2 linked regions of the Arenibacter algicola genome follow. The protein of the gene in region 1 binds, or shares a complex with, the protein of each later gene. Links are inferred from orthologs where the notes say so. Each region holds a gene or a part of one and is shown on either strand. Other genes may lie near its edges. The genes, in order: trxB and trxA.

Region 1 (16,034 bases):
GTAGTGGCGCCCATATTAGAGTAGCCGGAGAAACAGAAACATTTAATGGCAGTGCCAGTAGTGGCTCAGGAATAAAAGCTGAAAATTTAAGCTCTTCCAATTGTAGTGCCAGTGCCAGTAGCGGGGCCGGAATTACCGTAAATGCCTCCGAATCCTTAATTGCAAAAGCCAGTAGCGGAGGAGAAATCCGTTATACCGGAAATGCCAAAGTAGAACATCAAAAATCGAGCTCCGGAAGTGTCAGTGCATTATAAAGGTCGGACCAATCATTAACAAGAAATCAACTGTCCTAAAATTTGTAAAACCCATTGAGATTTCAGTGGGTTTTCATTTTCCAATACATCATCTTTCTTTATATTCGTTCCATAAAATTTGTTATGAAAATAAAGATCAAAAAATATGTACTTCCGTTAAAACACACATTCAGTATTTCCAGGGAATCCCATGATTTTCAAGATTCAATGATCGTTGCCCTGGAACTGGACGGTAAAACGGGCTATGGGGAGGCTACCTCCAATCCCTACTATAAAATAACCTTCGAAACCATGCAGGCGGAGATTGAAAAGGTGAAGGAGGAAATAGAAGGTTTCCAATTTAGGGAACCGGAAGCATTCCATGCGTACTTGGTATCCAAAAACTTGAGCAATTTTGCTATCTGCGCATTGGATCTTGCAGCCAACGACCTATATGGAAAAATACTGGGCAAACCATTATATGAAATATGGAATACGGATAACAGTAGCTATCCCATAACCAATTACACTATTGGACTGGATACCATTGAAAAAATGGTGGACAAAATGAAAGAAATGCCCTGGCCCATATATAAAATTAAACTAGGTACCGATAAAGATGTGGAGATAGTAAGGGAGCTGCGCAAACACACCGATGCCATTTTTAGGGTAGATGCCAATTGTGCATGGACGGCAGAGGAAACCATTGCCAATGCCCCTTTATTGAAGGATTTGGGCGTCGAGTTTCTGGAACAACCGCTTAAAGCGGATGATTGGACAGGTATGGAAGCAGTGATGCACCAAAGCGTTCTGCCAGTAATAGCCGATGAAAGCTGTATAGTGGAAAGTGATGTGGAGAAATGCGCGCTTCATTTTAACGGAATCAATATAAAATTGACAAAATGTGGCGGCCTTACCCCAGCTAGAAGAATGATCAAAAGGGCCAAGGAATTAAATCTACAAGTAATGGTGGGATGTATGACCGAATCCACTGTTGGTATATCGGCCATTGCCCAACTAATTCCGCAATTGGATTATGTGGATATGGACGGCGCCATGTTGTTAAAAGAAGATATTGCCGATGGGGTGATCATTCAGGATAACGGCAAGGTAATCTTTCCTACCTCTGGTGGGAGTGGAATAAGTTTACGTTGATGACTATTTATACCGATGGGTTCCCAGGTAGGGAAGTGGAGTTGGACCAAAAGAAATTTTTGTATTTTGGAGGTACTTCCTATTTGGGGTTGCAGACCGACGAAGCTTTTCAAGAAATCTTTATTTCCAATATCAGGAAATACGGCACCAATTATGGTGCATCCAGAAAATCCAATGTACGCCTTTCCGTTTATGAAAAAGCAGAACAATTCTTATGCCAATTGGTGGGGTGTGAGTCCAGTGCCACTTTATCTTCCGGATATTTGGCAGGACAATTGGTGAGACAAACCATGGATACCAAGGAGCATAGACTGTTCTATGCCCCCAATACCCATTCTGCCCTCTATTCCCCAACTCCATCAACAAAGCTGAAACCATACATCACTTTCACGGCCCTGAACATAGCCGTTAGATCCCATTTGGAAACTAATCAGGAAACTACTCCAGTGGTATTTTTGGATGCCATTGATTTTTCTGGGGCCAATTATCCCGATTTTGAGGGATTAAGAACACTGCCTTTGGAAAAGATAATTCTGGTGGTAGACGATTCCCATGGAATTGGAATTGTAGGTAAAAATGGCGGTGGTGTTTATAGTAGGCTGAAGGCATTAAACCCTAAGGAACTTATTGTTTGTTGTTCCTTGGGAAAAGGGTTCGGGATTCAGGCAGGGTCTATTTTTGGAACTGAAAAAAGAATTGAGCAGTTCATGGACACTCCCTTTTTTGGAGGGGCAAGTCCGGCAGCACCCGCAGCAGTGGCGTGTCTTATGGACGGAAAGGCACTCTTTCTTGAAAAAAGAGAAGCCTTGATCCATAATATAACCTTATTTATGTCCAATGTTAAAACTTTGGATAGATTTAAATTCATGGAGGGTCACCCTGCCTTCAGCTTTACAGATGAAAAGCTTGTCAGCTACCTGGAACGGCAAAATGTTTTGGTGACCAGTTTTCGTTATCCAGATGAGGATTCTCACCTTATGAGCAGAATTGTAATAAGTGCCCATCATAAAAAGGAGGATATCCTTTTATTATGTAATCTTATCAATTCATATTTATAAAACAAAACGGCCATCCAATAGGATGGCCGTTCTCTTTAACTGTTCCCTCTTATAAAATTAATTATCCCACCATACTGGGGTAACCGGGGATTGTTGGTTTGCCAAAACATTGGCCTCATTTCTATTCAACTCGGTTGAAGGATAAATGGCCCTTCTAAACCACTGTCCAAAATATTCACTATCATCACTTGCTTCCTCCAATCTTATTTGAAGGCCTGTGAAAACATCGGCAGAAAAATCATATCTTCTATAATCCACAAAAGTCTCTGGATTTAAAAAGTTGTTAATGTATTTTTCCTTCATGATATGATGCAACATGAGTCCTGCTTCACCCACGGCAATGGCCCCATCGGCCAAATAATCGGAGCCATCCACATCATACATATCCATACTGGCCTGTATACCTTCCAAATAAGCGGTGTACGCCTCGGAACTAGATCCTGTGCTTGTGGTGTTGCCTCCGTTGGCCAAAAAAGCAGCCTCCGCCTCAATAAATTTGGCTTCTGCATAACTGATCAGCAATAGTGGCGAATCTATACTGGTATAGTATCCATCCGTTTTAAAACGGGTATTGGCATCGCTACCATCAGGAGCTACTCCCTCTCCACCGCTCACAAAACCTTTCCACTCCGCTTCGTCCCCATTTTCGGCGAACAAAGGCAGTCTTGGATCTATGGTAAGAGCTGCGCTTTCAAATGGGTAATAATCTCCGTTCATAGAACTTACCAACTGACTGGCAATATCGTTGCTAAGGTTACCTGTAGACCTGGCCAAAATTTCTACGGAATACCAAGGGTTGATATTCTTCTCATTATAGTGCATCTCAAAATTATCGTCATTCGATGTAAAACCGTTGGCGATTGAAGTTAAAACCTCATTGGCAGTAACTGTACCTTTATTTACCAAATGCAACTGATATCTCGCTTTAATGGTGTAGGCAGCCCTTAACCACTGATCGGAATCACCCCCGTAGATAAGGTCCGAGCTTCCCAAGTTAAAACCTGAGTTATCAGTACCTTCCAAGGCAGTGATGGCCGAATTTAGAAGCGTGAATATTTCCGTGTATATCGATTCTTGGGTATCGAAGGTTGGAAAATTATTGTCCGGGCCGTCAGTAGCATCCGAATAGGGTATATTATCCCAGGTATCGGTAGCTATTCCAAGATTTATGGCAGTAAGAATATCCGATATAGCGCCAATATGCGTAGCGTTGGCCTCTGCAGCCTTCTCCTTAATCGCTTTAAGATTAGGTAAAATATAAAGGTATACCTGACTCCATAAGCCACTTGCTTCTGTTTGTCCGGCAGCTCCACCCCCGGTAGATACAAAGTTCTGCACATAATTTCCAAATGCCAATTCGGCAGATCGCTGCCCTTCCATGGTGCTATGAATTACCGGTGCCATTAGATCCTGCATTCTCAACTCCTCTAAGGTTGCTGTATTGGAAGGAGTATTTACATCAAAATAATCATCACTACACGAAACCTGCGCAACTAATAGAAGTGATAAAATTCCTGTTTTTATAATATTGTTTTTCATGTTTATCATATTTAGAATGAAATATTTAGACCGAAAGAGTAGCTTTGGCTCAACGGAACGCTAAGTCCTGTAAAACCGTAAACGTTGCTACCGGCACTATACTGGTTTCCTTCTGGGTCATAACCATCAAATGGGGTCCATACAAGAATATTGGATGCACTAACAGAAAGGCTTAGCTTCTCCATTTTAAGGTCCCTAGTAAATTTATTGTCCATGTCATAGGACAAACTAACATTGCGCAATTTAACCCAAGATGCATCCTGTACCAATACTTCAGCCGCCCTGTTATAGACATTTGAATTTCTATAATAATTCTGATCAATCAAAGCTGGTGTGGTGTTAGCAGTATAACCTCCGCTACCATTGTCCATTACTCCTTCCAAGACTACCTCTTCATCCCTGACCAAAGTACTCAAAGGATTACCATTTCTAATAGAATTTCTAAGACCGGAATCATAAAGATCCCCACCTTCCTTATATTCCAATAAGAAATTGAATCCTATTCCCTTCCATTTAAAATTACTGCCCAAGGAAGAAATGAAGTCCGGAAAGGCATTTCCAACCTTCACCCTTTCATCCAATACAATTTCTGGAAATCCATCGGCATCCAAATACCTTTGACCATCTTCGTATCTCCATTTATATCCATAAAGATTCCCCATTTTGTCTCCGGCCCTAATTTCCGAAGTAATTCCGGCAAACCCTGAATCCGCAAAAATAATAGACTCAATATCCTCTGGAATTTCCAAAACCTTTCCTTCACTGGTAGACCAGTTAAGAATTAATTCCCATCTAAAATCCTTGCTTCTAATAATGTCCGCACTAACCAACAATTCATGTCCAAATACCTCGTAGTCCCCTGCATTTCTTGTTATTCCTGAAAGTCCAGAAGAATAAGCGGTTCCAACGGTGAATATCTGATCTTTAACACGTGTTTTGTAGTAGGCATAATCCAATCTGATCCTATCTTTCATAAATCTAAGGTCCGCACCAAATTCTGTAGATTGGTTACGTTCCGGAACTATATCCAAATCTCCCAATAAGGTACTTCTCCTATATCCACCGGCGCTACCAAACGGAAAGTCCCCATCCACTACAAAATACTGGCCAACATCGCCAAAACCGGGTCCTTTACCTACCTCGGCCCAGGAAGCCCTAAGTTTACCAAAAGTAAAGACATCATTGTCTCCAAATACATCGGAAACATCATAGGCCAAACTGGCGGATGGATAAAAGAACGATCTATTTTCTTTGGGCAAGGTAGACAACCAGTCATTCCTACCTGTAACGGTCAAGAACAATTTGTCTTTGTATCCCAATTTCAATTCTCCAAAGGCACCAACGTTACGTAATTGTGTAACACTGTTGTCCAGAAAATAATTAATGGTGTTCCCTATTTCGTTAATACCTGGCACGTTCAGACCTTCTCCCCTAGCTTGGGCATACTCTCTTTTGGAATCGGAAATCTGATGTCCCAATGTAAGGTCTGTGGTAAAATCGTCAGACCAATCCTTGGTAAATGCAACCAAAAGGTTGGATTCCAAACCTGTAAAATTGATGTTTTGATTTAAGATAAAGCCGCCAACCTGTGAACCCCCATCCAGGTCTGCACCAACATATCTATTTCTTTGGTCAGAGTAATTATCTATTTGGGCAGCGTAGGTAACATTTACCCATTCCTTAGGACTCCAATTTAGAGTAGCATTTCCTATCCATCTATTTACATCATCTATTAGGCTACTTGTTTCCATTAAATACCTAGGGTTGTCAATTATCCCAAAAGAATAATCCCTTTCTGTACCATCGGCATTCATATAGTCGTTTATAGGAAAAGTCCCTGAAAAATAGGAAAGGGCACTCATAACGGATTTATCCCCTCCATTGGCCCTGCGTCCACCAGATTTAGTATAGGCGATAGAGGAATTTAATGTCAATTGATCAGAAATCTTATATCCTGCCTTAAACCTAAAATTATTCTTGCCATAATCCGTGTTTGGAAGAACCCCATCTTCTTGGTCTTTTCCCATGGACAAGAAGTAATCCAATTTTTCATTGGCTCCACTAATACTTACGTTTACTTGGGAATTAAAACCGGTTCTAAAAATATCGTAAGGACTGTAAAATTTATCTCCTGTCAAATCCACCACTGTGCCGTTGGACAGCGTATAGGAATCATCAGAATATCTGGGTCCCCAGCTATAAAAAGAGGTAGCATTCTGAACCCTATTGAAACCGGTTTCGGAATCTGGGTCGTATAGTGTCCTAGGAGCACCACTAAACCCTTCCCTATAAGTAGTTTGTAAGGAAGGTGTTGTTTGTATATCCCTAAATGTTGTTGAAGCCGTTACATTAATTTTGGCCTTCCCTTGTTTACCTTTTTTTGTAGTAATGATTATGGCACCGTTGGACGCCCTTACTCCGTAAAGTGCGGTTGCGGCAGCTCCTTTTAGCACGTTGAAACTTTCAATGTCCTCAGGGTTGATATCCCCAGCCCTGTTGGAAAAGGCAAATTGTTCGGAACTACTAGCGGAATTGGACCCTGCACTGGGCCTGACTTCCCCGGAAAAAGTATCGTTGTTCAGGGCTATCCCGTCAACAACAATTAAAGGTTGATTGCTCCTACTTGGATTAACGGAAGTAATACCCCTAATCAAGATATCCACACCGCCACCTGAGGATCCAGATGTTCTATTGATTTGAACCCCGGCAACCCTACCTTGCAAACTCTCCATAGGGTTTGATTGCCCCGCCAGGTTTAGGTCTTCAGTGTTAACCTGGGTTACGGAGTATCCCAAGGATTTTTGTTTCTTCTCCACACCAAAAGCCGTGACCACTACTTCGTCCAAAGCACTGGCGTCTTCAGATAAGACAATACTTAATTCGGCATTTGATCTAACCGTGATATCCTGCGATTTCATTCCTAAGTACGAAAAGCGCACAATATCTCCCTGCTTGGCGGCAATTATAAAATTACCATCAAAGTCAGTGGTGGTACCTGTGTTGGTCCCAACAATTAAAACGGTAACCCCTGGAAGTGGCATACCACTTTCATCTTTTACGTTACCGGAAACATTTTGTGCAAAGCCATGCCAAGTGAGCATGAAAGTGCACAACAACAATAGTTTTTGTATCATATTAGTTTGTTTTTATTAATCTGAGCTAAAAGTGATAAAAAAATCATAAAAATCAAACATTGACCGGTCGAAATGTGATTTATACAATAATAGCCCTACTTCTCAATGTTTTTATCACAAAATCAAGACTATAAACTGCTATTATTTAATTCCTTTTGATAAGATTTTTTTAACATATTCTCAGTTTCATATGTTAATATTCCAAAAAAGTCGTAACTTATAAGTATCTAAACTCATAAATGAAATCGCCATGAAAAAAATACTTGGAATAGTTTTCTTGATGTTGTTTTTGGTATCCGCGACCGAAATGGCATCCACAAAAATTCAAAACCCCAACACCTTGGAGGGTACTTGGGAATTAGTAAGCTTTAACAATTACGATGGTAACGATGTTGTAAAAACAATACCTCCAACAGATGGCTACCGTCAAATTAAAATGTTTTATAATGGAAAGGTAATGTGGACCCGATATGTCCCAACAGATTCCATTGAATGGTTCGGTTATGGCTCTTATAAGGCCACAGACAGTACCCTGACCGAAAAATTGGAATATATGTCCGCATCTATGAGGAAAGTTGCCAATGAAAATATGGAATGGCATATGGAACTCCAATTGGAGGGCGACAAATACAGCCAGATCTTTATTGATGCGGATGGGAACCGAATAAATTCTGAAAACTATAAACGTCTAAACTAGGTTTAGATCCTAGTTTGACTTTCCAGTAAAGTATAACAAATTTACACTCCATGACTAAAAAAACGATCTGCACCTGGAACGTAGGTTCCTAGTACAGATCGTTTCAAATAGCCCTTAATTCAAATGTTGCATTAAATTTAAGGCATCCTGATTCTAATATCGCCTAAGACGAAACTTCTTGATGGCTTTCTATGGTCGCCAAATATCGTTCCGCATCAAGTGCCGCCATACAGCCGGTACCGGCAGCCGTAACAGCCTGCCTATATTCCTTGTCTTGGACATCCCCACTGGCAAATACCCCTGGCTTACTAGTTTTGGTAGTTTTACCTTGGGTAATTATATACCCTGTTTCGTCCATTTCCAGTTGCCCCTTAAAAATATCGGTATTTGGTTTATGGCCAATAGCAATGAACAATCCTGTAATTGCAATGTCCTCTTTTTCACCGGTAATATTGTTCACCATTCTTAAACCTTCCACTACCTGATCGCCCAAAACGGTATCCACTTCCCTGTTATAACGAATTTCTATATTGTCCAAGCTGTTTACCCTATGTTGCATAGCCTTAGAAGCACGCATTTCGTCCCTTCGTACCAACATAGTAACTTTTTTACATATATTGGCCAAATAAGAAGCCTCTTCAGCAGCAGTATCCCCTGCCCCTACAATAGCTACTTCCTGTCCTTTATAAAAGAAACCATCACATACTGCACATGCAGATACACCACCTCCACGAAGTTTTTGTTCGCTAGGGATACCTAAATATTTCGCCGTAGCACCCGTGGAAATAATTACGGTTTCCGCTTCTATAACCTTACTGTCGTCTATGGTAACCTTGTGTATTCCACCTACTTCATCGCTAAAATCAACAGCGGTAGCCATACCTATACGTACCTCAGTACCAAATCTTTCGGCCTGTTTCTGTAATTGCATCATCATTGTAGGTCCGTCAACTCCATCTGGGTATCCAGGAAAGTTATCTACCTCTGTTGTTGTGGTCAATTGTCCACCAGGTTCCATTCCCGTATACAACACCGGCTTTAGATCTGCCCTAGATGCATATATAGCTGCAGTATAGCCTGCAGGTCCCGAACCAATAATCAACGTTTTTAAACGCTCTACTTTATCTGCCATAATAAAAACCTTCTATAATACTTGTTAGAAAACAAAAGTAGGATTTTCAATAAAAAACTTACGTCAAAAGTTATAAAAAGTTATTATAAAACTAGTTGCACAAACTATGGTTGTCACCCCTTTTCACGGAAACGTTACTTTTTGTTGTAAAATTGGGAATAGGTTTACTTAAGAAAGAAACCTGTTCATAGTCCTAGGGAAGTAGTAAAGCTTATTAGCAGTTCATAATTTGTCTACCCCAATAAGTGATAAGGCAAAACCATAAAAGGGATACTTGAATGAAAACCAATTTGATTTATTACAGGTTTTAAAAATAGATTCTCCAAAAAACTGTGCTTGTTCTTTACCATCACCAACATTTGGGGCTTCAACTCGGATTGAATACTATTAATGGCTTCTATAATTCCTTGATCCGGCAATTCATGAAACTTATGTTTAGTTTCCGCAAGTAAATGGTGTAATTTGCTTTTGTTCTTTTTCTGCTCTTCGTTGAGCTCATAACTGGATCGTACATGCATAATATCCAAAGTTGATTTATGTACCTTGGCTATAAACAATACCTGCTTTATCAATTCATAATTGTAGTCAATTTCATAATCGGTTGGAAATAGAATTTTCGTGGGCATCTTTACATCAAAATCGAAGGGGATTGCCAATACAGGGCATTTTGCCCTTTTAATGGTATGTACGGTACTACTGCCCAAAAATATTTCTTTTGCCCCAGTAGCTCCTTGGGTTCCCATAATTAAAAGGTCTATTTTTTTACTTTCTACCAGTTCATCAATAGCCTCCATAAGAACACTGAAGGCACTATAGGTTTTAAAATGATGTTTTGGGTTATTGAATTCAGAAATGACCTTTTGTTTTAGATCTTCCAATTTTGTTTCGGAATCTGTACGATAAATGTCACCTAACCCCAATTGTCCCGGACTGTGCAATAAATATTCGGACTGATAAATGGCGGGAGTATAGGTATGCAACAAATGAAAGGTACAATTCTCCTCTTTAAGCAAATGAACTGCATAGGAAATAGCCTTATAGGCATTATCGGAAAAATCCGTGGGTATCAAAATATTTTTCATGTGAATAATTTTTGTTGACCAATAGCGAAATAGTATCGAAATTTAAATGACAACTTTCAATAAGTACTGCTGTAATGAATTATTTTTTATCATAATCGAAGTAATACTTGGTTCCATTTTTATTTAAGTTACACCGAAATTTAGTGAAATAAAACAGATCGATTCATGATTTTAATCAGTTGGATCCACAACTGATTTAGATAATTTTGCAGAAGGTAACTTTAACCTAAAAATATTATATGAAGTAGGGTTGATATAAATTCAATTATAAAAATTGCAATTGACGTTTCAAAAATCGAATAAGTATAAAGCATAAATAACTTCCAGGTGAAATTTATAGACTACTACAAAATCTTGGGATTGGACAAAAGCGCCAGTCAAAGCGAAATAAAAAAGGCCTATCGGAAATTGGCCAGAAAACATCATCCAGATGTTAACCCCAATGACAAGGAGGCCGAAAAAAAGTTTAAGGAAATCAATGAAGCCAATGAGGTACTTAGCGATCCGGAAAAACGAAAAAAATACGACAAATACGGAAAGGATTGGGAGCATGCGGAAGAGTTTGAAAAAGCTAGGGCGTCCCAACAATCAGCCTACGGAAGTGGCGGTCAAAGCTATTCGCAAAGCTATGGAGAACATGATTTCTCTGACTTTTTCGAATCCATGTTTGGGGGTTCCGGTGGCTTTTCAGGAAGGGGAAGGGCCCGTTTTAGGGGCCAGGATCTAAATGCCGAGTTAAAATTGCACCTTAGGGATGTATTTACTACACACAAACAAACCCTTAATGTGAACGGTAAAAATATCAGAATTACAGTTCCTGCCGGAATTGAGAATGGGCAAACCATAAAAATTAGCGGTCATGGAGGTCCGGGCCATCAGGGAGGTCCTAAGGGCGACCTTTATATTACCTTTGGCATCATAAACGACACGGCCTTTAGAAGGGATGGCAACAACCTATACACTACTGTAAACCTGGACTTATATACAGCCCTTTTAGGCGGTGAAATAATGGTGAATACGTTTGACGGACAGGTGAAATTAAAGGTTAAACCAGAAACGCAGAACGGCACCAAAGTTAAATTAAAAGGCAAGGGCTTCCCTGTATACAAAAAACAGGACGTTTATGGGGATCTATATATTACCTACAACCTTGTTACCCCTACCAATTTAACGGCAAAAGAAAAAGAACTTTTTAAGGAATTGGCTAACCTGAGAAAATAATTTTATATATGAAAAGAGAAACCTTTACTAGGGTGCTGAACCAACACATTCATGAAATTTAATACTTATGGAACAGGAATATATACTGATTACCGATTTTTGCATGAGTTACAATATAGAAACCCATTTCGTGATGGAGCTTTATGAGTACGGACTGGTAGATGTCGTAGTTAAAGAAGATACACATTATCTTCCCATTCAGCAATTACCAAAAGCGGAAAAAATACTTAGACTCCATTCCGATCTAGACATCAACTTGGAAGGCATAGCGGTTATTACCCGACTACTAAAAAGGATGGAGAAAATGCAAAATGAAATTACCCAACTCAAAAATAAATTGGATCTATACAGATAGGGTTAATGGGCCAAAGGAGTTGTAATTACACCTTGAAATAGAAAAGATATTTGGACGCTACAAAGGTTTGTATATCCGCTATTCATTTTTAGTGTAATTATTAATGGAACAACACTATAGTTACCAAAACTGATTTATATCATTTTGGATATGGTCCTGGATGCCTAATTTCGTCTCGATTAATTTAAAACCTTGATCCCATGACGACACTGCTTAAAGTTGAACAGCTTATTTCCGAAGACAGCAAAAACATTATTTCCAGAAACCTAAGTCGGATTTTAGATTTAAAAATATTGGATATTGATGTTATCAATAAGACCATATCACTGGTCTACAACAACCCCTTTGTATTGGACAAGGCAAAAAAGGAATTGGGCCGAGTAGGTTATTCCCTTCAAACCCAAGACTCTCTCTAATCTCCATTGAAACTGTTCCCCCATGGAGATTTACACCATTTTCAAATATTATAATTTACTTTATTCAACCTAGTTGACTAAAGTGTTCATTGGATAAAGACTTCATTGTTTCGGCCGCCTGTTCCGCCGTAATATCGCGTTGTGGATTGGCAAACATTTCATAACCTACCATAAACTTTTTTACAGTTGCCGAACGCAATAAGGGTGGGTAAAATGACATATGGAAATGCCATTCCGGATGGTCCTTGCCATCTGTAGGTGCCTGATGTATTCCTGCAGAATATGGAAAGGAAGTGTTAAATATATTATCGTACTTAATAGTAAGCTGTTTTAGGATCTCTGCGTAGGATATCTTTTCGGACTCGGATAGTAAACCGATATGTGCCAATTTTTTTTTGGGAAGGATCATTGTCTCATAAGGCCATACTGCCCAGTACGGAATAAGCGCTACAAAATGCTCGTTTTCGACTATAACGCGCTCATCCAACTGTAATTCCTGTTCCAAATAATCCTCCAAAATACTTCTACCATGCTTTTCCCAATAAGTCTGCAGATTTCCTATTTTCTTATGTACTTCCTGTGGAATTTTATTCTGTGCCCAAATTTGTCCATGCGGGTGAGGGTTGCTACACCCCATTATGCCTCCTTTATTTTCAAAAATCTGAACGTGATTAATGCCGTCTACAGCCCCCAATTCCTTATACTCCTTTTGCCAAAGAGAGATTACGTCCGCAATTTCCGAAACGGACATTAAGGGTAAAGTAAGGGAGTGATTGGGCGAAAAGCAAACTACCTTACAGATACCTGATTCGGATTCGGCGTACAACAGGCCATTTTTATAGGACTCTTCCTTTACATTGGGCAATAGGGCCGAAAAATCGTTGACAAAGGAATATGGTTTTTCGTAACTGGGATTGAACTCCCCTCCCATTCTTTCGTTAGTAGGGCAAAGATAACATGAAGGGTCATAAACCGGCAGATCAGTAGTAGCACTTTTTTCGGTCTTTCCCTGCCATGGCCTTTTGGTCCTATGGGGAGAAACCAAAATCCATTCTCCTGTTAAAATATTTAACCTTCTATGGGGATTGTCATTAAAACTATTTGTCATTACGCTTAATTTTGAATGTAAGTTCCGGCACTAGGTTGTACCTCAAACGCCTCCAATTCAATATTGAAAGCCTCTTTATATGCACTCGTGGCTTCCTTCACAAACGCCTCCACCTTGTCTTTATGGACAATATTCAAGGTACAACCTCCGAATCCACCACCGGTTTGCCTAGCCCCTAACACAGCATCATACTGCTTTGAAAAATCAACCAAAAAATCAGACTCCGGACAGCTTACTTCGTATAATTTGCTGATCCCTTCATGTGCCTCATATAGTAAGGCTCCAAAAACTTTTAAATCATTGGCCTTTAAAGCATTGGCAGTCTGTAACACCCTATCGTTTTCACTAACAATAAAACTGCATCTTTTAAAAAGTGTTGCATCCATTGTCTGCTTAAATTCTTGAATCATAGTAGCTGTTACATCCCTTAACGACCTTACTTCCGGATATTGTTTCTGAATGATGGCTACACCTTCCTCACACTCCCGCTTCCTAGTATTATACTCGCTGGAGGCCAAGTTATGCGACACTTTTGTATTCAGCATGATCATCTTATACGGGTCTATTTTTATGGGGATTTGCTGATGTTCCAGTGTCTTGCAATCCAACAAAATAACGTGTCCCTTTTCACTCATTACAGAAGCAAATTGATCCATGATTCCACATTGGGTTCCTACAAAGGTATGCTCCGCCTTTTGCGAAAGTTGCACAATATCCATTTTGGAAAGTCCTAGATCAAACAGTTCATTGAGTCCAAATGCCAATCCACATTCCAAAGCAGCAGAAGAACTAAGACCCGAACCCATTGGCAATTTACTTTCAATAGTACAGTCGAACCCTCTCAACTTATCCGTTCTCAACAAAATTTCATTTAATACGCCCAATATGTAATTTTCCCATTCCACATTGCTCCTTGCAATATTATCCAATTGAAGGGTGAACCCGGTATTGTAACCCAAACTATAAAGGTTACATTCCTTATCCGAATTGTTCCTAATGAATTTAAAAGTAATTTTTTTCTCTATGGCCGTAGGCAATACATAGCCAAGATTATAATCTGTGTGCTCCCCTATCAGATTGATCCTTCCAGGGGATTCAACGACTAAATCAGGGGTGAAATTTTCAGGAAACGGCATAGACTTTAAGTGTATTAGGCCGCAAATATAAAAAAATATCTGTTATAAACGTATAATTTACATTTATAATAAATGAGTATAAAGCAAAACCTATCAACACAAAAAATCCCCTAGGCAACGCCAAAGGGGATTTAAAATCTTCAAAATAATAAAAACTGTTATTCTTCTTTTGTAAGCATATCTACTGTAGCTACTGTCCTAAATCCCAAATGCTCCAAGGAAGAATCCAAGCTGGAAGCCATCCTGGAGGAAATCCTATAACTGGCACAATAAGAAGCATTGCAAAGAAAGGATCCTCCCCTCATAACCTTTTCCTTGGCATAGGGCATATTTGGATTATATGGAGTGGCTGCTCCTTGGGGATTTACCACAGGACCATTCAAGGCTCCCAATTCCTTATAGTAATTGGTATTGTACCAATCGCTGGTCCATTCCCATACATTACCGGCCATATCGTATAGGCCAAAATCATTGGGAGGATAGGATTTAACTTTGGCGCGCTGTTCATAACCATCGGCCTTGCTATTGGTTACCGGAAATTCCCCTTCCCAGGTATTTGCCATTTGGGACAAATTGGAGTCCTCATCGCCCCAGAAATAGATACTTTCGGTTTTATTACCTCTGGCAGCCCTTTCCCACTCAGCCTCGGTAGGCAATCTTCTACCGGCCCATTCACAATAGGCCAGAGCATCCTCGTAGGCCACTTGTACCACAGGTTCATTATCCTTTCCTTTAATGCTGCTTCCCGGTCCGTTGGGTTGTTTCCAATTGGCCCCTATGGTCCAGTTCCACCATTGTGAAAAATCGTATAGGTTGGGCACAGAAGTTTTAGTTTTTTTGAAGGTCAAAGAGCCCGGTTGTAAAATAGAATCATGGGGTTTGGGTGTACCCTCTGGAACCTGGGTTTTCATTTCCTCCCAATCTATTGCCCGCTCGGCCACAGTAACATAACCTGTTTCCTTAACAAATATTGCGAATTGGGCATTGGTCACCTCCGTAACATCCATGAAAAACCCATTTACTTTTACCATGTGCGCAGGCTTTTCATGGTCCATTGCCATTTTATCTTGGGGTACGGCACCTTGGATAAACTCACCCCCGGGAATCCATACCATGCCATCCGGTGCTTTTATATTTTCCGGTTTTTCTATCAAAATAGGAGTTGTGTCGACTACCGATTCCGCAACAACAGTCATTGGGGCACTACTTTCAACCTTATCGACCGACTTCTTATCCTCCTTACATTGTACCATCAAAGCCAGTATTAAAAAGACACCTAAAACATTAATTTTTTGCATTCTATAGTTTTTAATCCTTACAAATGTAAAGAACCAAAATGATTCTAATCCCCTTGCGGAATAAATTTCATGTCATAAGGTGTTGAACCCACTTTCATAATGGCATTAAATATATACTGGCAAACCTGTTTTTGACCCTCAAAGTTAATCAGGTCAACCGTATCCTCAGGGGTATGGTATTGTGGATGCCCACCTGTATGGATTCCTAGTACGGAAATATTTTTTTTATAAAAGGAAACATGATCCGATCCTCCTACAGAGCCGGCATGTACTACTGGCGACAAGCCCAATGGAGGCCCCAAATCCTTCATTAACTCTTCTCCCCCTGGAAAGGTTCCGGCTCCGCCCATATAAACCTGCTTGGCATCGTTTAACCTGCCCACCATATCCATATTGATCATTAATTTAATCTGTAATAATGGTACAACAGGATTGTCCACAAAATATTTGCTGCCCAATAGTCCCTGTTC
Region 2 (16,012 bases), 1.9 Mb from region 1 along the record:
GGGCAGTGCGCTGCCTGCATGGTTGCCATAGGAAAGCCAGGGCCCATTGTCCGAAGTAAAGATTACCACAGTATTGTCCTCAAGGCCATTCTTTTTCAGGGCAGCCAATATTTCGCCCACGGACCAGTCGATCTCCATAATGACATCGCCGTATAATCCTCTTTCTGATTTTCCTTTAAATTTATCCGATACAAATAGTGGTACATGGGGTTGCGGATGGGGTACATATAGAAAGAAAGGATTGTTTTTATTTCTGTTGATGAAATCCACACTCCTTTCTGTGATTTGGGTGGTCAGTTGGGATTGATCTGTTAACGTGTCCAAAACTGTTTCATTTTCATAAAGTGGCAGGGGGCCAAAATTGAATACTGTTCCCTGCTGAGGGTGGTAGGGCCACATATCGTTGGAGTAGGGGATGCCAAAGAATTCATCGAAGCCATGTCTCGTAGGTAAGAATTTTGGGCTATCTCCCAAATGCCATTTTCCAAAAATAGCGGTTTTGTACCCAATGTTTTTCAGCATTTCCGCTATTGTCATCTCCGATGCATTTATTCCTGTGGGGCTACCTGGTCCCAAGGCGTTGTGTATGCCAATACGGTTGGGGTAGCAGCCGGTCAATATTCCTGCTCTTGAAGCGGAACATATGGGTTGCGCGGAATAAAAGCTGGTGAGTTTTATCCCATCTTTTGCCATTTGGTCCAAATGGGGGGTTTCAATATTTGGGGAGCCAAAAGTACCTACATCCTGATATCCCTGATCATCGGTGAAAATCAAAATTACATTGGGTGGAACTTCGGGTTGCAATTCTTTTTTCTTTTCCGCGCAGGAAAATAAAACCAATGAAAGGATAAACAAGGAAAGATTTCTGAACATTATTTTAGTTTTTGATAAAGCTAAAATAATATTTTTGAAATGTTATGACCTAATAATTGTAAGTAGTATATCCGATAATTGGTATTGCACTTTTGGGAGTGGCTGTTGTCCCTGCTAATCCCCGTTATAATAGTTGTTTTTAATGGAATCCATCATTATTTTTCCTTCGGAAATTGAGCTTACCAAATTCCAAAGATTTTCTGAAATCAAGGGCTTTAAGGGTTGGTTCAATTGTGGGATTTTCGGAAACACCTGTTGTAGTTTTTTGTCCCATACTTTGTAATATTTCAGGAGGTCATCCGGATATACCACCTTTCGTTTCGTGCCTTCATCAATTCCCCTGAAGGGTTGTGGTATGTTCAAATATCCATAGTCGTCCGTTAGTTGTTCCCCTACATGGATATCCCTTATGGCTACCTCAAAATCATAGGCTGTGGTAAGGCAGTTGGAATTAAAACTGTGGTTTACATATCTGGCGTTGTCCCAGCAAAGTATAAATCTTCCCTTGTTGTCCCTAAAGGTATAAGTATCCAATATGGACTGATAAATAGGTTCCAAGGATTCCAATTCGGCCGGGGTAAATTCGCGGTCCAACTTATCCAAAACCCAGGTTATGGTTCCGGCAGGAATAAATTCTGTGGCTACTACGCCATAGCCGATCTCCTTATTGATGAATTGTAATTCTGTTTTGGGATGAATCATTTTAACGCATAAAATAATCTCGTGAATACTGAATAGTTGTTTTCATTTGCATATCAAAATATATTTAAGAGATCCCTCTTTTAAACAATTTGACTAGCTAAATCCAAAGGGCAAAATATTTTTGGATTTGGCCCGATCAATAAGAAATGCAATAAAGAAAGATAGATAAAATTATCATTCGTTTTATAGCGGGAGAAAAATTAAAAAGGGGGGCATTTTAGGATAAATAAAGGTCGACCAATCCTTCCGGGGTGTCAACAAAAATAGTCTTGTTTTCACGGTCTACCTTAACTATAATCTCGTCCCTGACCGGAATAAGTAATTGTTTGTCGCCTTTTTCTATCTCAAATAGGGCTTGGGAAGTGGTGTCGTTAATGCTTTGGATAATTCCAATATTCCCATGGACCTTGTCTTCCATGGCAAAGCCAATTACCTCGTGGTAATAGAACTTATTGCCTTTTAGTTTGGGCAAAAATTTAAGTGGGAGGTATATTTCGGAGCCCATTACCTTGTCGGCGTCCGATTCATCGGCAACCTCCTCAAACCGTACGCGCAATAGGCTGGATTTGTGAAGTTGACTTTTTTCTATAAAAAAAGGAACCAGATTGTTTCCGAGGGAAACGAATACTGATTCCAATTTTTCGTACAATTCGGGTTCGTCGGTATCCAATTTAATGAGTACCTCTCCCTTAAAGCTATGTTTAGAAACGATTTTACCGAGGTAGAAACACTCTTCCTTTGTCATCGTTTTCTATTAGCTATTCTGTTTCTTTGGTCTCTTCAGGAGCTTCGGCAGGAGCAGCAGTATCTTCGGCTACTTCTTCTTCTGCAGCTGGTGCTTCTGCTTCTGCAGCAGCGGCCATACGCTTTTCGTTAACCTCTTTCTCGGCTTTCAAAGCTTTTGCTTTAGCATCGGCTTCAGCCTTGGCTAAACTATCTACTTTAGAACCAACAATATTTGCTTTTTCTTCCAACCAAGCATTGAATTTTTCTTCAACTTGCTCTTCGGTCAAGGCGCCTTTACGAACACCGCCCAATAAATGGTGCTTTAAAAGGACTCCTTTATAAGATAAAATTCTTTTTGCAGTTTCAGACGGCTGTGCACCGTTATCCAACCATTTTACAGAACTGTCAACATCCAATTCTATGGTTGCAGGGTTGGTATTTGGATTGTAAATACCTAATTTCTCCAAGTATTTACCGTCTCTTTTAGCGCGGGAATCCGCAGCTACTACCCAATAAAAAGGTTTTCCTTTTTTTCCGTGTCTTTGTAATCTAATTCTAACTGGCATATCACATTAATTTGTAGGGTGCCCGACCCTTGGTTATTAATTCTTTTTTCGCTAGGTTCTTCCTAAGCGGGTGCAAATATAATATTTCTTTTAATGTGGTTATCAAATATTTGGGCTAAAATTCAATTATTGTGCGCAAATGGCTTAACATTTCTTAAGAAAAGCTGTTAAACTCGGGCTAAAGTCGCCCTTGGATTTGGAGTTATATACAATTTTTATAGTTTGTTATAAGGGTTGGCGAAAGTCGCTGGCCAAAATGACTAATTAAAAATGAAGAGAGATAACATGAAGTATTCAGAAAAAATTTCAGACGGGTTAAACAACCTATTGGTAAAAAATTATGATGCCGAAAAAGGATTTAAATTGGCAATGGATAAAATAGATAATCCAACTATCAATACATTTTTAAAGGACAGGGCGGCCCAACGTGGAAAATTTGCCCAAGAGCTTAAAAGTGAAATTTTGCAATATGGGGAATTGCCAGAACAGGACGGAAGCATAAAAGGTGATATTCACAGGGCGTGGATGAATCTTAAGGCGGCCATGGCCTCCAATGAACAAGAACAACTGCTGGAAGAAGTAGAGCGTGGGGAAAAGGCAAGTCTTGAGGAATATAATGAGATTTTATATGATAAGGGAGTTGTACTTCCGCCATCCACGGAGAGTATGTTGAAAAGACATAGGGATGCCATTAAATCTTCATTGACTGTGGCCAATATCCATGAGCGAATAGCGTAGGACCTAATATTTTATAAATAGTATATTGGAACCAGATGGAAACATCTGGTTCTTTGCTTTTGGCAACGTTGATAACTCCTAATAAATGCCCTTTCCCTTTAAGTGCTATTTCCTTATTTTTACCACTTCCAATCCCATCACATAAACCCGCTCTATGTACCTTATTTTTGATACGGAAACCACTGGATTACCCAAACGTTGGGATGCCCCTTATACGGACACCGACAATTGGCCGCGCTGTATACAAATTGCCTGGCAGTTGCACGATGCTATGGGCAATTTGGTGGAAAGCCAGGACTATTTGGTGCAGCCGGATGGTTTTAATATTCCCTACGATGCGGAACAGATTCATGGGATTTCTACGGAGTTGGCACAGCAACAAGGGGTTCCGATCGGGGAGGTATTGGAAAAATTCAACGCGGCACTTTCCAAAACCAAGTTTGTTGTAGGCCAGAATGTGGGATTCGATCTAAACATTATGGGTGCCGAGTTCCACAGGTACCAGGTTGAAAATTCCTTACAGGAATTGCCGGTGTTGGATACCTGTACCGAGCATACAGCTCAATTATGTCAGATTCCTGGTGGACGTGGCGGTAAGTTTAAATTACCGACCTTAACGGAACTGCATCAATACTTGTTCGGTGAACCTTTTGGAGAAGCGCACAATGCTACAGCCGATGTGGAGGCTACTACCCGTTGCTTTCTTGAACTGGTGCGTAGAAATGAATATACGGCCGAGCAATTGGATGTGAAGCCCGATTATTTTAAAAATTTCTCCGAGGCCAATCCGCAAGAAATACAATTAATAGGTTTAAAGCACATCAACCTAAAAAAGGCATCAAAAAAAATAGCCGATGCCTTATGGGAGAAAGATTCTGGTGGAATTTCCAAGGAGGAAATAAAGGAAAATTTGGCCACTTTGGAAACGGCAAACTTTGCCCATCTCCATAATCATACACAGTTTTCCATTCTACAATCTACCATTAGTATTCCCGCGCTGATCTCTGCCACAGCAAAAGCTAAAATGCCGGCGGTGGCCATGACGGACCACGCGAATATGATGGGGGCCTTTCATTTTGTTAATGGGGTCATTAACCATAATAAGGGGGTTGTTGCCAGAAACGAAGAAAATTTAAAGCGCTATGAAGCCACTGTAAACGGAACCTTGGAAGAGGGGCAGGAGCCACTACAGGAACTTCCGGAACCAGAGGTGGAGATTACACCGATTATAGGGTGCGAATTTCAAGTTTGCGAGGATCACACCAATAAATCCCAGAAGGATAATGGGTATCAAATAGTAATGCTTGCCAAAAACAAAAATGGATATTTAAATTTGGCAAAAATGTCGTCCATTGCCTTTGTGGATGGGAAGTATTATGTTCCGCGTATAGATAAAAAGGTGATAGAACAGTACAAAGAGGATATCATTGTACTTACCGGAAACCTTTACGGGGAAGTGCCCAGTAAAGTTTTAAATGTTGGGGAGAACCAGGCGGAGGAAGCCTTACTTTGGTGGAAGGACACTTTTGGGGATGACCTGTATATGGAAATTATGCGTCACGGTCAGGAGGATGAAGATCGTGTAAATCAGGTCTTGATCCAGTTTGCCCAAAAGCACAATGTAAAATTGGTTGCCACCAACAACACCTATTATCTGGAAAAGGAGAATGCGCATGCACATGATATTTTGCTTTGTGTAAAAGATGGTGAAAAACAGGCCACTCCTATAGGTCGTGGCCGGGGTTACCGATATGGCCTGCCCAATAAGGAATATTACTTTAAGTCCTCTGATGAAATGAAGGACCTGTTCAAGGATATTCCTGAAGCCATTACCAACATTCAGGAAGTAATAGATAAGGTAGAAACATTTACCCTTGCCCGCGATGTCTTATTGCCTGCTTTTGATATTCCGGAAGAATTTAGGTTCGAAGAGGATAAATTGGATGGTGGAAAACGTGGGGAGAATAAATATCTCCGACATATCACCTATGAAGGGGCTAAAAAGAGATATGGTGAAATTACCCCTGAAATTGATGAGCGACTCGATTTTGAGCTTAAGGTAATTGAGAAGACCGGATATCCTGGTTATTTCCTGATCGTAGAGGATTTTATTAGGGCCGCACGTAATATGGATGTGTCCGTTGGTCCCGGTCGGGGATCCGCAGCAGGTTCCGCAGTTGCCTATTGTTTATGGATAACCAATTTGGACCCTATTAAGTACGATCTGCTTTTTGAGAGATTCCTAAATCCAGATCGTGTGTCCATGCCCGATATCGATATTGACTTTGATGATGAAGGCCGTGGAAGGGTAATGGACTATGTAATAGATAAATACGGTTCCAATCAGGTGGCCCAGATCATTACCTATGGTACCATGGCGGCAAAGTCATCTATCAGGGATACGGCACGTGCCTTGGATCTGCCGTTGGGGGATGCGGACCGTATGGCCAAGCTGATTCCCAATATGTCCAAGTTGAAAAAGATTATTGGGGTCGATGAAAAAACCTTAAAAGAAAAATTCAATAGCGAGGAACTGATCAAGATCAACGAGTTGCTGGCTATTTCCGAAGGTGAAGGCCTGGAGTCGGAAACCCTTAACCAGGCTTATATATTGGAAGGATCGGTGCGTAACACCGGTATACATGCCTGCGGGGTAATTATTACCCCTGATGACATTACCAAGTTCGTTCCTGTTGCCTTGGCGAAGGACTCCGATATGTATTGTACCCAGTTCGATAACTCTGTGGTAGAAAGTGCAGGCTTGCTAAAAATGGATTTCTTGGGGTTAAAAACTTTGACCTTGATCAAGGATACCGTTAAAATAGTAAAGGCCAAACACGGTATAGAATTGGATCCGGAGAATTTTCCCTTGGATGATGAAAAGACATACGAGCTTTTCCAGCGTGGGGAAACCGTTGGGGTGTTCCAGTATGAATCCCCCGGGATGCAAAAACACATGAGGGCTTTAAAACCTACCGTTTTTGCGGATCTTATTGCCATGAACGCCTTGTACCGTCCCGGTCCAATGGAATACATTCCCAGTTTCATAGCCCGTAAGCATGGTACCGAGGAAATTATATATGACCTGGATGCCTGCGAGGAGTATTTGGCAGAAACATACGGCATTACAGTCTACCAGGAGCAGGTAATGCTCCTCTCGCAGAAGTTGGCCGATTTCACCAAGGGTGAGGCCGATGTTTTGCGTAAGGCGATGGGGAAAAAGCAGAAGTATGTCCTGGATAAGATGAAGCCGCAATTTATAAAGCAGGCTTCGGAGAAAGGACATGCCGTAGACAAGCTGGAGAAAATCTGGAAAGATTGGGAAGCATTTGCGGCCTACGCCTTTAACAAGTCGCACTCTACCTGTTACGCATGGATTGCCTACCAGACCGCCTATTGCAAAGCGCATTACCCTGCGGAATATATGGCCGCGGTACTTTCCAATAACATGAACGACATAAAGCAGGTTACCTTCTTTATGGAAGAGTGTAAGCGTATGGGATTACAGGTATTGGGGCCAGATGTAAACGAATCCTACTATAAGTTTGCCGTAAACGATGCCGGTGCGGTCCGTTTTGGCATGGGGGCCGTAAAAGGTGTTGGCCGGGGTGCGGTGGAAACCATAGTTGAGAACAGAAAGAAAGACGGACCTTATAAATCTGTTTTTGATCTGGCCAAACGAATAGATCTAAGGGCGGCCAATAAAAAGGCCTTTGAGAACCTGGCGGTTGCCGGAGGCTTCGATTCATTTGGGGATACTCATAGGGCGCAGTATTTTTATGATGAGGGGGACGGAATTACCTTTTTGGAAAAAGCCATGAAGTATGGGGCCAAATTTCAAGAGAATGAAAATTCATCACAAGTTAGTCTGTTTGGTGAAGCCAGTGATGTTCAGATTCCGGAACCTGTGGTCCCGCCCTGTGAGGAATGGGGCACCATGGGAAAATTGAGAAGGGAAAAAGAAGTAGTGGGAATCTATATTTCCGGTCACCCCTTGGACGATTTTAATGCAGAGATTAAGGCCTTCTGCAATGCGAGCCTTTCCAATTTAAATGATTTGGAGGCTATAGTAAATAGAGAGGTCTCCTTTGCCGGGGTAATTACCGATGTGCAGCACCGGGTTTCCAAAAATGGCAAGGGATGGGCCATGTTTACCATGGAAGATTATACGGATACCTTTGAATTTAGAATGTTCGGGGAGGAGTATTTAAAATATCGTCATTTCCTGATGATCAATTCTTTTGCATATGTCAAGGTGTTTGTACGTGAAGGTTGGATGAACCGAGATACCGGAAAAAAAGGAGATCCCAGGATGCAGTTTAATATGATTATGATGCTGCAGGACGTTATGGAAACCTTTGCCAAAAAACTCACCATTAAGTTGGATATATCACAATTGAAGGAGGAAAGCATATTGGACCTTAAGGATACGTTGGTATCGCATAAGGGCGATCATCCACTTAGTTTTGTGGTGTATGAGATGGAGGAGCAGATAAAGGTAAACATGACCTGTAGAAAACAAAAAATCCAAATATCAAGTGAATTGCTTCTTCAGCTCAATGAAAAAGACGTACATTACAAGTTGAACTAAAGGTTTTAAACTAATATTATGGTCAAAATTCCACGCAAGTGCAATGTGATTAAAAAGAATAGGTTTTATCAATTTAGCCATAGTCAAAACGAATATAATCTTAGTAAGGAAAAGGCAAAATAATTGTCTAAATTTGTATAATATTTAAAAATAACGAAACATGGCATTAGAAATAACAGATGCTACTTTTGATGAGGTAGTTTTAAAAAGTGATAAACCAGTAGTAGTGGATTTTTGGGCAGCATGGTGTGGTCCTTGTAGAATGGTAGGTCCTATTATCGATGAGGTAAGTACCGAGTATGATGGTAAGGCCGTTGTTGGTAAGGTAGATGTGGACGCCAACCAAGAGTTTGCTGCTAAATACGGCGTAAGAAATATTCCAACGGTATTGGTGTTCAAAAATGGTGAAATCGTTAACAGACAGGTTGGTGTTTCCCCTAAAAAGGTATATACCGATGCTATTGATGCATTACTATAGCCTTCACTGATTCCCTAAGGGGAATATAAATGATAAAAAAATCCTGCTGTTAGCGGGATTTTTTTATGCCTAATTTCCAATAAAAAGGGTGGAAGCTCCAGAAAATAGGGGTTGATTACAGCGTATTTAATATGACCTCCCAATTTTTGGGAGTTTCTATTTTCCGATAAGTCAATATCTTCATTATCTTAGCTAAATGAACCTACAATCCGAACTACATAAGGCAAGTTTGTTCCAGAATCTGGAATTATTGGCAGGTCAGGTAGTGGAAGGGTTTATCAGTGGTATTCATAAAAGTCCCTTTCATGGATTTTCCGCAGAATTTGCCGAGCATAAAATCTACAATAATGGGGAAAGCACCAAGCATATAGATTGGAAGTTGTTTGCAAAGACGGATAAGTTATATACCAAGCGTTACGAGGAGGAGACCAATTTACGCTGTCATATGATCTTGGACAATTCGGCCTCCATGTATTATCCAGAGGTTGGTTCTTTGAGTCTTGACAACCTTAATAAAATTGGTTTTGGGGTCCTGGCCATTGCCTCGTTGATGAACATACTTAAAAGACAGCGGGATGCGGTGGGCTTAAGTGTATATAGCGATCAATACAATTTCTATTCTTCGGAAAAGAGTAGTGAAAGGCATCACCAAATGTTGTTGGCCAAATTAAGCGAGATTGGTCAGGAAACAAAACCGGCCAAGCAGACCGAGACCTATACCTATTTGCACCAGATTGCGGAAAAATTAAAAAGAAGAAGTTTAATTGTACTTTTTACGGACATGTTTCAATCTTCCGGGGATGACGGACAGTTGTTCGATGCACTGCGGCATATAAAGTACAATAAACATGAGGTTATCCTTTTCCATATCATGGATAAGGAAACGGAATACTCCTTTGATTTTGAAAATACTCCCAAGCGTTTTCTTGATGTGGAAACAGGGACCCATATTGATCTTTATGCCGATTCTGTAAAAGAAGCCTATGAAAGGGAGGTGGGATCCTACTTCACAGAATTGAGACTAAAATGTGCCCAATATAAAATTAAATATGTGGAGGTAGATGTAAAGGATAGTTTCTCCCTGATAATGAACACCTTTATGGTGGAGCGCCAAAAATTTATGTAGAAACTTGCATTATTTTTATAAAATTGTTTGTGCAATTAAATAAGGGGTGTATATTTGCACTCGCTAAACGCCACGGTTCGGTAGTTCAGTTGGTTAGAATACCTGCCTGTCACGCAGGGGGTCGCGGGTTCGAGTCCCGTCCGGACCGCTAATAAAACAAGGCCTTCACAGATGTGAGGGCTTTTTTAGTTTCTCGTTTATAAACTATTTATAAACATCCAAGGGTTTAGTATTCAATATTTTAAAGAATATTAAAAAGTCATATCTTAAGTCAATATAACGGATCAGTCGAGCAAAGCAACAAAAAGAGAAGGGGAAAAGGTTTAGGTCTATAATCGGAGATTTATAAATAAATATAGCTTTCGGCTTTAAGTTGATACTCCTGAACGAATACGGGTCCTTAGCCTTTGCTGAATTTCTTCATAGATTTGTACATCTACATTTTCTGCTATTTCGAGCGTAACGGCCAAACCATATTTGACAAAAGTACCGTGGCCCAATTTGCTTGCATCTTCCCTGCAATTTATTTTAATATTTAATGAATCCCCATCAACAAAAACATCGGCTTTATCTCCTTCCATGATATCATGTTGTACAGTTCCTGACTGAGCTGCATTAAAGTCATAAGAGAGCCGTTTTAATTCGAGGTGACCATTACGCTTTGGATTATCAAAGTACAAATGGGCAGATCTGTATTTTCTCGTTTTAAAATTCAAGGGACTATGATAAGACAAGGTAACCGTAAGTCTTTTTTTTATTTGTTTTTGACTTATGGTGGTTGGAAGCGGAAAACTATACAAATGGGCATTACCTTTTGAAAGTGCACCATAACCTAGCAACGTAACTCTTTTGTCTGTGCAGTAGAGAATCCTTTCTGGGTCAATATTGCCGTAACCTAGGTACGGTAAAGTGTTTCTTCTGATAGTTTTATTCGCTACTCCTGGCTGATTTTTTACAATCTCTAGCAGTTTTTCGGAACCTTTTCCCCAACCTGCACTGTGCACCAACAAACTTTTAATCAACACAGTTAAATAGTTACTATCCAGAAGTGAACCGTCGTCCAAGGTAAGCGTTGACAGAACTTCGTGCAATTGAACTGCCAGTCTGGAAGTCAGAGCAGCGGAGTTGCTTGTTCCACATAAATATCCTATTCCGTCAGTTCTTCCCTGTTGGGATGGCATAGCCACTTGGCTTCCTGGAGGATTTGCTGCCGAAACGGAGGATTCCATACGCAATATAGTCTGGGCAGGATTTGGTTGTATGGGAGCTTTACGGTATAGTTTTCTTCCGCCCGGCATTAGTATATCCGGCTTTATGCCCTTGCGATAACCAAAACCTATTCTACTTATAGGAGAGGGCAATTCTGGAGAATCGATGACATCTTTTCTTTGATGAAGGTTTCCGGGATTAGAATAATCGCGATGTGTCGCTCCTACCGTAAGATTGTTGATGCTTTCGGATGGGGTCAATATTTTGCGGTTATAGTTGGTTTTGACTATTTCTTGTAGTACAAGGTTCTCAATTTCTTCAATGGAAAGACCATCAAATTCTTGTTCACCTACATTTAAAACTAGTTGTTCAACATAATTTCCTGCACTAATGATAAAAAGGAGGTCAAATTCATACGCTAGCCAATCGAGAAGTTTTGCCCAAGAACTAATATTGAAATGAAATGGTCTGAAAGGATCACCAATGGATAGATTGATAAATCGAACTTTTGGGGCTGTAGGTGCATTTCCATTTTCCCCTACTTTCATTCGTAGTACTGCCCTGTGTATCAAATCAAGTGGGAGTCGGTCATCTGGTAAGGCCTCTTCTTGAAAGTGAGGCAATGAATTTAATTTCATTATGGGCCTCACGTATATCGGTGTATCCAGAACAGCAGAGTTCGGAGCGTTTAAATCTCCATGAAGAATAAGAGAAGCCATAGAAGTTCCGTGAATTCGCGCGTTACTTAGATAATTGGTGGCAAATTCATCGGGGTCATCGACAATCAATCTATTTCTGAGCAATTGATGATTTTCCAATGGCATACCATCGAAAAGTGCTACTACAGGCTCTCTGTTGGTTTTATCAACTTCTACGGTTTTAGTGGTTGGAAGAAGTTCATTTTCTTCTGGAACACGTAATACAGTTTGGCCGACCGGTCGAAAAAATAGAATCTGCTGACTTTTAAGAAATAACACATTGCTGTTTTCGGTTAAGTCATCAAAGGACGCTATCGGGGCTTGGGCAATGAAAGCATGGTAGCCAATCTCAGGAATCATTGTCCTTGAGTTAAGGACACCAAAACCCTCTTGAATTCCAAGTAGAGCGATAACCTCGTTGTAGGCGGCCAAGTTTCTATTTTTATCATCCTTGTATGCCAATTCAATTTCAAAGCGAACATAATCAAAATGGAATGATTTCATTTCATCGATATACTCCTGAAGGCCAGTATCACGAATCCTATCTGCCACTCCATAAGGTCTTATATCCCTTAATTGTTCGAAAATAGTTCTGAACTTTGTAGTACCGCGTTTAAAGTGCTGGTTTTCACTTTCCTTTTGGTATTCGTTCCAGTACTTTAGAAGTTCTTGCAGTGCCCGCTGATTGGTCATTGTAAGATAGAAACGGGTGTCAATGGGCTTATCAGTCGGTTTGTCTTCTTTATCTTTGACATAAAACTCTAGGTCGGCTTCAAGCTCTGCCTCAAATTCCGCGAGAAACTCCATCCCAGGAGTATGTTGGGCAGCCTTGAAAAATTCATCTATTTCACCTGCTGTTTCTAGCACAAGGACCATTTCAGGGATAATATTGTCGATAGAGGATTGTAAGGAGGCTGTTTGGTTAGCAAGCACTGTATCTAATTCGGTGATTCTCGGACCATGTTTGGTAATCTGACTTTGTTTATCTGGGAATCTAATCGAACCGGGACCGCCGGACTTGTTCGACCTTTGTGCCGTGGCAGGGGAAGGAAAAATCAATAAAGGCTTTTTACTCATTTTTCAAAGAGTATTTCTTTTCCATTTCATCCAAACATTCGTCCACGACCCGCTGAACGTTTACCTCAGGAAGTGATAATATATATTTTCTTTCTAGGGCCAGTATAAATTCTTCAACTTCTGAAAAGTTATTTCCAACTAGTTTTGATGCTATTTTGGAAATAGGATATTGTAAATCGTATTTTACCTTAGCCTGAAATTTTCGCAACCAGAGTTCAATCATATCCTTATCCGGTGCTTCAAGTTCCAAACGTATTTGAAAGCGTCTCCATACCGCCTTATCAAGAAGTTCTGGATGATTGGTGGCTGCGACGACTACCACATAACTTGGAAGTCTATCAATTTGTAATAGTAATGAACTGACGACCCTTTTTATCTCTCCTGTCTCATGAATATCGCCACGTTCTTTGCCTATAGCATCAAACTCATCAAAAAATAGGACACATTCCTGTGTTCGTATAAAATCAAACATAGCCTTTAATCGGCTAGCTGTCTCGCCAAGATAACTACCAATAATTCCATCGTAGCGGATAACATAAAAAGGGACCATTAAAGATTGGGCAATAACCTCAGCTAAGGAGGTTTTTCCATTTCCAGGAGGACCCGCTAGTAAAATTCTGTTTCGCGGTTCTAGATTATAGGATCTTAACAAATCACTCCGTAAGTGCTCTTGGATAAAGTCTTGGATTACTTTTTCATTGCTATCATTAATAATGACATCATCCAACGATTTGTTGGGGTAGATTCGATACAAAAAGTTGTCCAGCTTTTCATCCAGTAAACGACTCTGGATAGTTGTTTTGGTATTTGTTCTGTTTGACTCATTCAGTGCCTCCGTAAGCTGTTTTGCCACAACATGATGCTGTTTGCTCTTTTCTTCGGCAATAATGGACTCGACCACTTTTTTGAAAAGGGTCATATTACCATTTATCCCGGATTTGACAAGTTTTAAAAGGAGGTCCGCTCTAGCCATTTGATACAAATTTATATAATTCCTAGGACAATCAGCTTTTTTTAGTTTATCCTAGGTTGATTTTTTGTTGGGCCTGCCACCTGCGGAAGTTCAAAAACCTTCCACTTCAAGACTTCCCGAGCTAACCGCTGCGCCGGTTCGCATTCGGGATCTTTTCGTTCCATTTTTTTGAACCCCCTCGCGGCCGCGCAAAAACCCAAGCGGCGGAAAGGCCGCTTGTCTTTTTCTCTCCCTAGTCACAAATTTGAACATTTCCATATTTCCTTCCATTTTTTCAACACCATATTAGACCATTTAAATCTACTATCTAGACCCATTTGAAGCCATATGTATTCATATGTTTTTGAAGTATAACATATTGATAATAAGTTAGTTAAATTCAAAATTAATATGCTAAATTTATCTATGAAACAGATAGCGAGGTGCATTCTAAGTAACTTAGAATTGTCTACTTCTGACGAAGTGTTTTGCTTTAAAAAGCAACGAAAATGGAACAACGAAAAAGAGGCCGAAAACGATTGGGGAAAATGAAACGGTACCATAACGTGATGCTACGGTTCAACGATACGGAATATGAAGGATTGAGGAAAATCTGCGAATCCTATGACTTGGATATTTCGGAAAGAGGAACGATAAGTCCGTTGTTGAGAAGATTGGTTTTGCACAGCGAAGCAGAGGAAAAGGATAGGCTTCCCGATACTTCAAATCTTGCCTATCATGTCAACAAGATAGGAAACAACATCAACCAATTGGTCAAGATAGCCCACCACAAGAACCTGAGAAGTCCGAACAGTAGTTTACAAAATGAAATACAGAAGACCAATGAACTGCTGCATAACCTTATAGAAATTACAATAATGGAACAAACAAGTTGATAGCAAAGATCAGTTATGGAGAAACCTGTCAGGGGACATTGAACTATGTCTTCGGAAAAGAAGGTATGCGCGTACTCGGTTACGGCAACACATTTTCCCAAAGCATATCGCCAAAGTTTTTCGGGAGCGTGCTGCACTTTCAGGGACAGCGCAACGCCACCAAGAACCGCTATGCCCATATCAGCCTGAACCTTCCCCATAGCGAACACCTTGATGACGGTACGTTTTTTAAAATCTCCGAAGAATACATGCAAGAAATGGGCTATGGGGAACAGCCCTATGTAGTGGTACGGCATAATGATACCAAGCACGAACACGTCCATATCGTATCCACTATCGTAAAAGAAGATGGAAAAGTGCTCGAAATCTTCAATAGCCATAGAAGGAGCATGGCTACACGGCAGCACCTGGAAAAGAAATACCGCCTGTCAAAGGCACCGACGACAAAACAGAAAAGACAACTCCCGATATACCGATTGCCCGAACTACAGTTCGGTATGGATGTGGAAAAAGGAACGAAGTTCTATTTACAGGATGTACTGAACGGCATCAACCAAAAGTATAAGGTGCGGAGTTTCGAGGAACTGGCGAAACTTGTTAAGCCCTATCATATCGAATTAAGAACCACCACAAGCGAAACGGGAAGGATAGGAGTAGCCTATGGCCTGAACAACCAAAAAGGCTATCGGACAAGGTTCATAAACGGGTCCGCCGTACACCGAAAGTTGAGCGGCCCGAAACTGCAAAAGGTCTTCGATACACATTCCAAATCCAAAATGTTGCCCATGCACCGCAAAAGGCTATTAAAACAGATCGAGACCACCTATGGTCTTTTCAAAACCATCCAGCCGAGGGAACTGGAAAATGTCCTGAAGGAGTATCAATGCATCGACATAAAATGGGAGGAAAGCCAAGACGCCATCGAGGGTTACACCATCTATGACAAATCGGGGTATGTGTTCACAGAAAGGGAGTTGAGCCCGAACATTAGAATGCAGAACCGTTTGGATATTTTTGGGAACGTTAACGAACCCACGAAAATCGATACCGAAGGTAAACAGTTCAAATTGGAAATCCAAAAAGTGATAAAAGAGGCATTGACCACATCGTATCTGAAATCCCAGAAACAGAACGGGTTGCTCTCGGAACATATCATGACCAGGAATTTCTGCAATATCGTTCCGAGCTTGATGGTTTCAAATAACCATAATTTTTTGGAAGGATATTTCCCAACAAATCAGAGAAAAGAATTCAGGAAAGCGGTAGAAGATGCGTTTCCTATGGTCAGGGAAAGGTTATGCGAATTGGAAACGAAAAAGGAAAAGGAAGCCTTGGAAAACAAGTTCCAACTTATCGGTGATGTACTAAAAAAAGAAATTT

Evidence for each region.
Region 2: the proteins of trxB (region 1) and trxA are in contact, whole or in part, in a crystal structure (PDB 1F6M), measured with the Escherichia coli proteins. The link is inferred for Arenibacter algicola from one-to-one orthologs.

Annotation. Positions count from the first base shown.
Region 1 is NZ_JPOO01000001.1:2,250,298-2,266,331, reverse strand. Bases 6,965-9,776 are described here. They hold trxB (thioredoxin-disulfide reductase), read right to left. Parts: upstream 8,949-9,776; coding sequence 7,980-8,948; downstream 6,965-7,979. Other genes in these bases: U735_RS0109565 (universal stress protein), read right to left, coding at 9,182-9,776; U735_RS0109575 (hypothetical protein), read left to right, coding at 7,370-7,816; U735_RS0109580 (SusC/RagA family TonB-linked outer membrane protein), read right to left, coding at 6,965-7,119. Outside these bases: U735_RS0109600 (head GIN domain-containing protein), read left to right, coding at 1-254; U735_RS0109595 (dipeptide epimerase), read left to right, coding at 378-1,388; U735_RS0109590 (pyridoxal phosphate-dependent aminotransferase family protein), read left to right, coding at 1,388-2,446; U735_RS0109585 (SusD/RagB family nutrient-binding outer membrane lipoprotein), read right to left, coding at 2,504-3,985; more of U735_RS0109580, read right to left, coding at 3,997-6,964; more of U735_RS0109565, read right to left, coding at 9,777-10,030; U735_RS0109560 (DnaJ C-terminal domain-containing protein), read left to right, coding at 10,358-11,251; U735_RS0109555 (chaperone modulator CbpM), read left to right, coding at 11,319-11,606; U735_RS0109550 (hypothetical protein), read left to right, coding at 11,807-12,022; U735_RS0109545 (UDP-glucose--hexose-1-phosphate uridylyltransferase), read right to left, coding at 12,087-13,130; galK (galactokinase), read right to left, coding at 13,136-14,266; U735_RS0109535 (formylglycine-generating enzyme family protein), read right to left, coding at 14,425-15,564; U735_RS0109530 (M28 family metallopeptidase), read right to left, coding at 15,609-16,034.
Region 2 is NZ_JPOO01000001.1:335,781-351,792, forward strand. Bases 7,226-10,015 are described here. They hold trxA (thioredoxin), read left to right. Parts: upstream 7,226-8,356; coding sequence 8,357-8,674; downstream 8,675-10,015. Other genes in these bases: dnaE (DNA polymerase III subunit alpha), read left to right, coding at 7,226-8,196; U735_RS0101450 (DUF58 domain-containing protein), read left to right, coding at 8,871-9,800. Outside these bases: U735_RS0101415 (sulfatase family protein), read right to left, coding at 1-873; U735_RS0101420 (SET domain-containing protein), read right to left, coding at 988-1,575; ribosome maturation factor RimM, read right to left, coding at 1,793-2,320; U735_RS0101430 (30S ribosomal protein S16), read right to left, coding at 2,334-2,867; U735_RS0101435 (ferritin-like domain-containing protein), read left to right, coding at 3,138-3,605; more of dnaE, read left to right, coding at 3,760-7,225; U735_RS0101460 (S8 family peptidase), read right to left, coding at 10,169-12,784; U735_RS0101465 (AAA family ATPase), read right to left, coding at 12,777-13,757; U735_RS0101475 (hypothetical protein), read left to right, coding at 14,246-14,632; U735_RS0101480 (relaxase/mobilization nuclease domain-containing protein), read left to right, coding at 14,629-16,012. UniProt on the Escherichia coli protein: Participates in various redox reactions through the reversible oxidation of its active center dithiol to a disulfide and catalyzes dithiol-disulfide exchange reactions.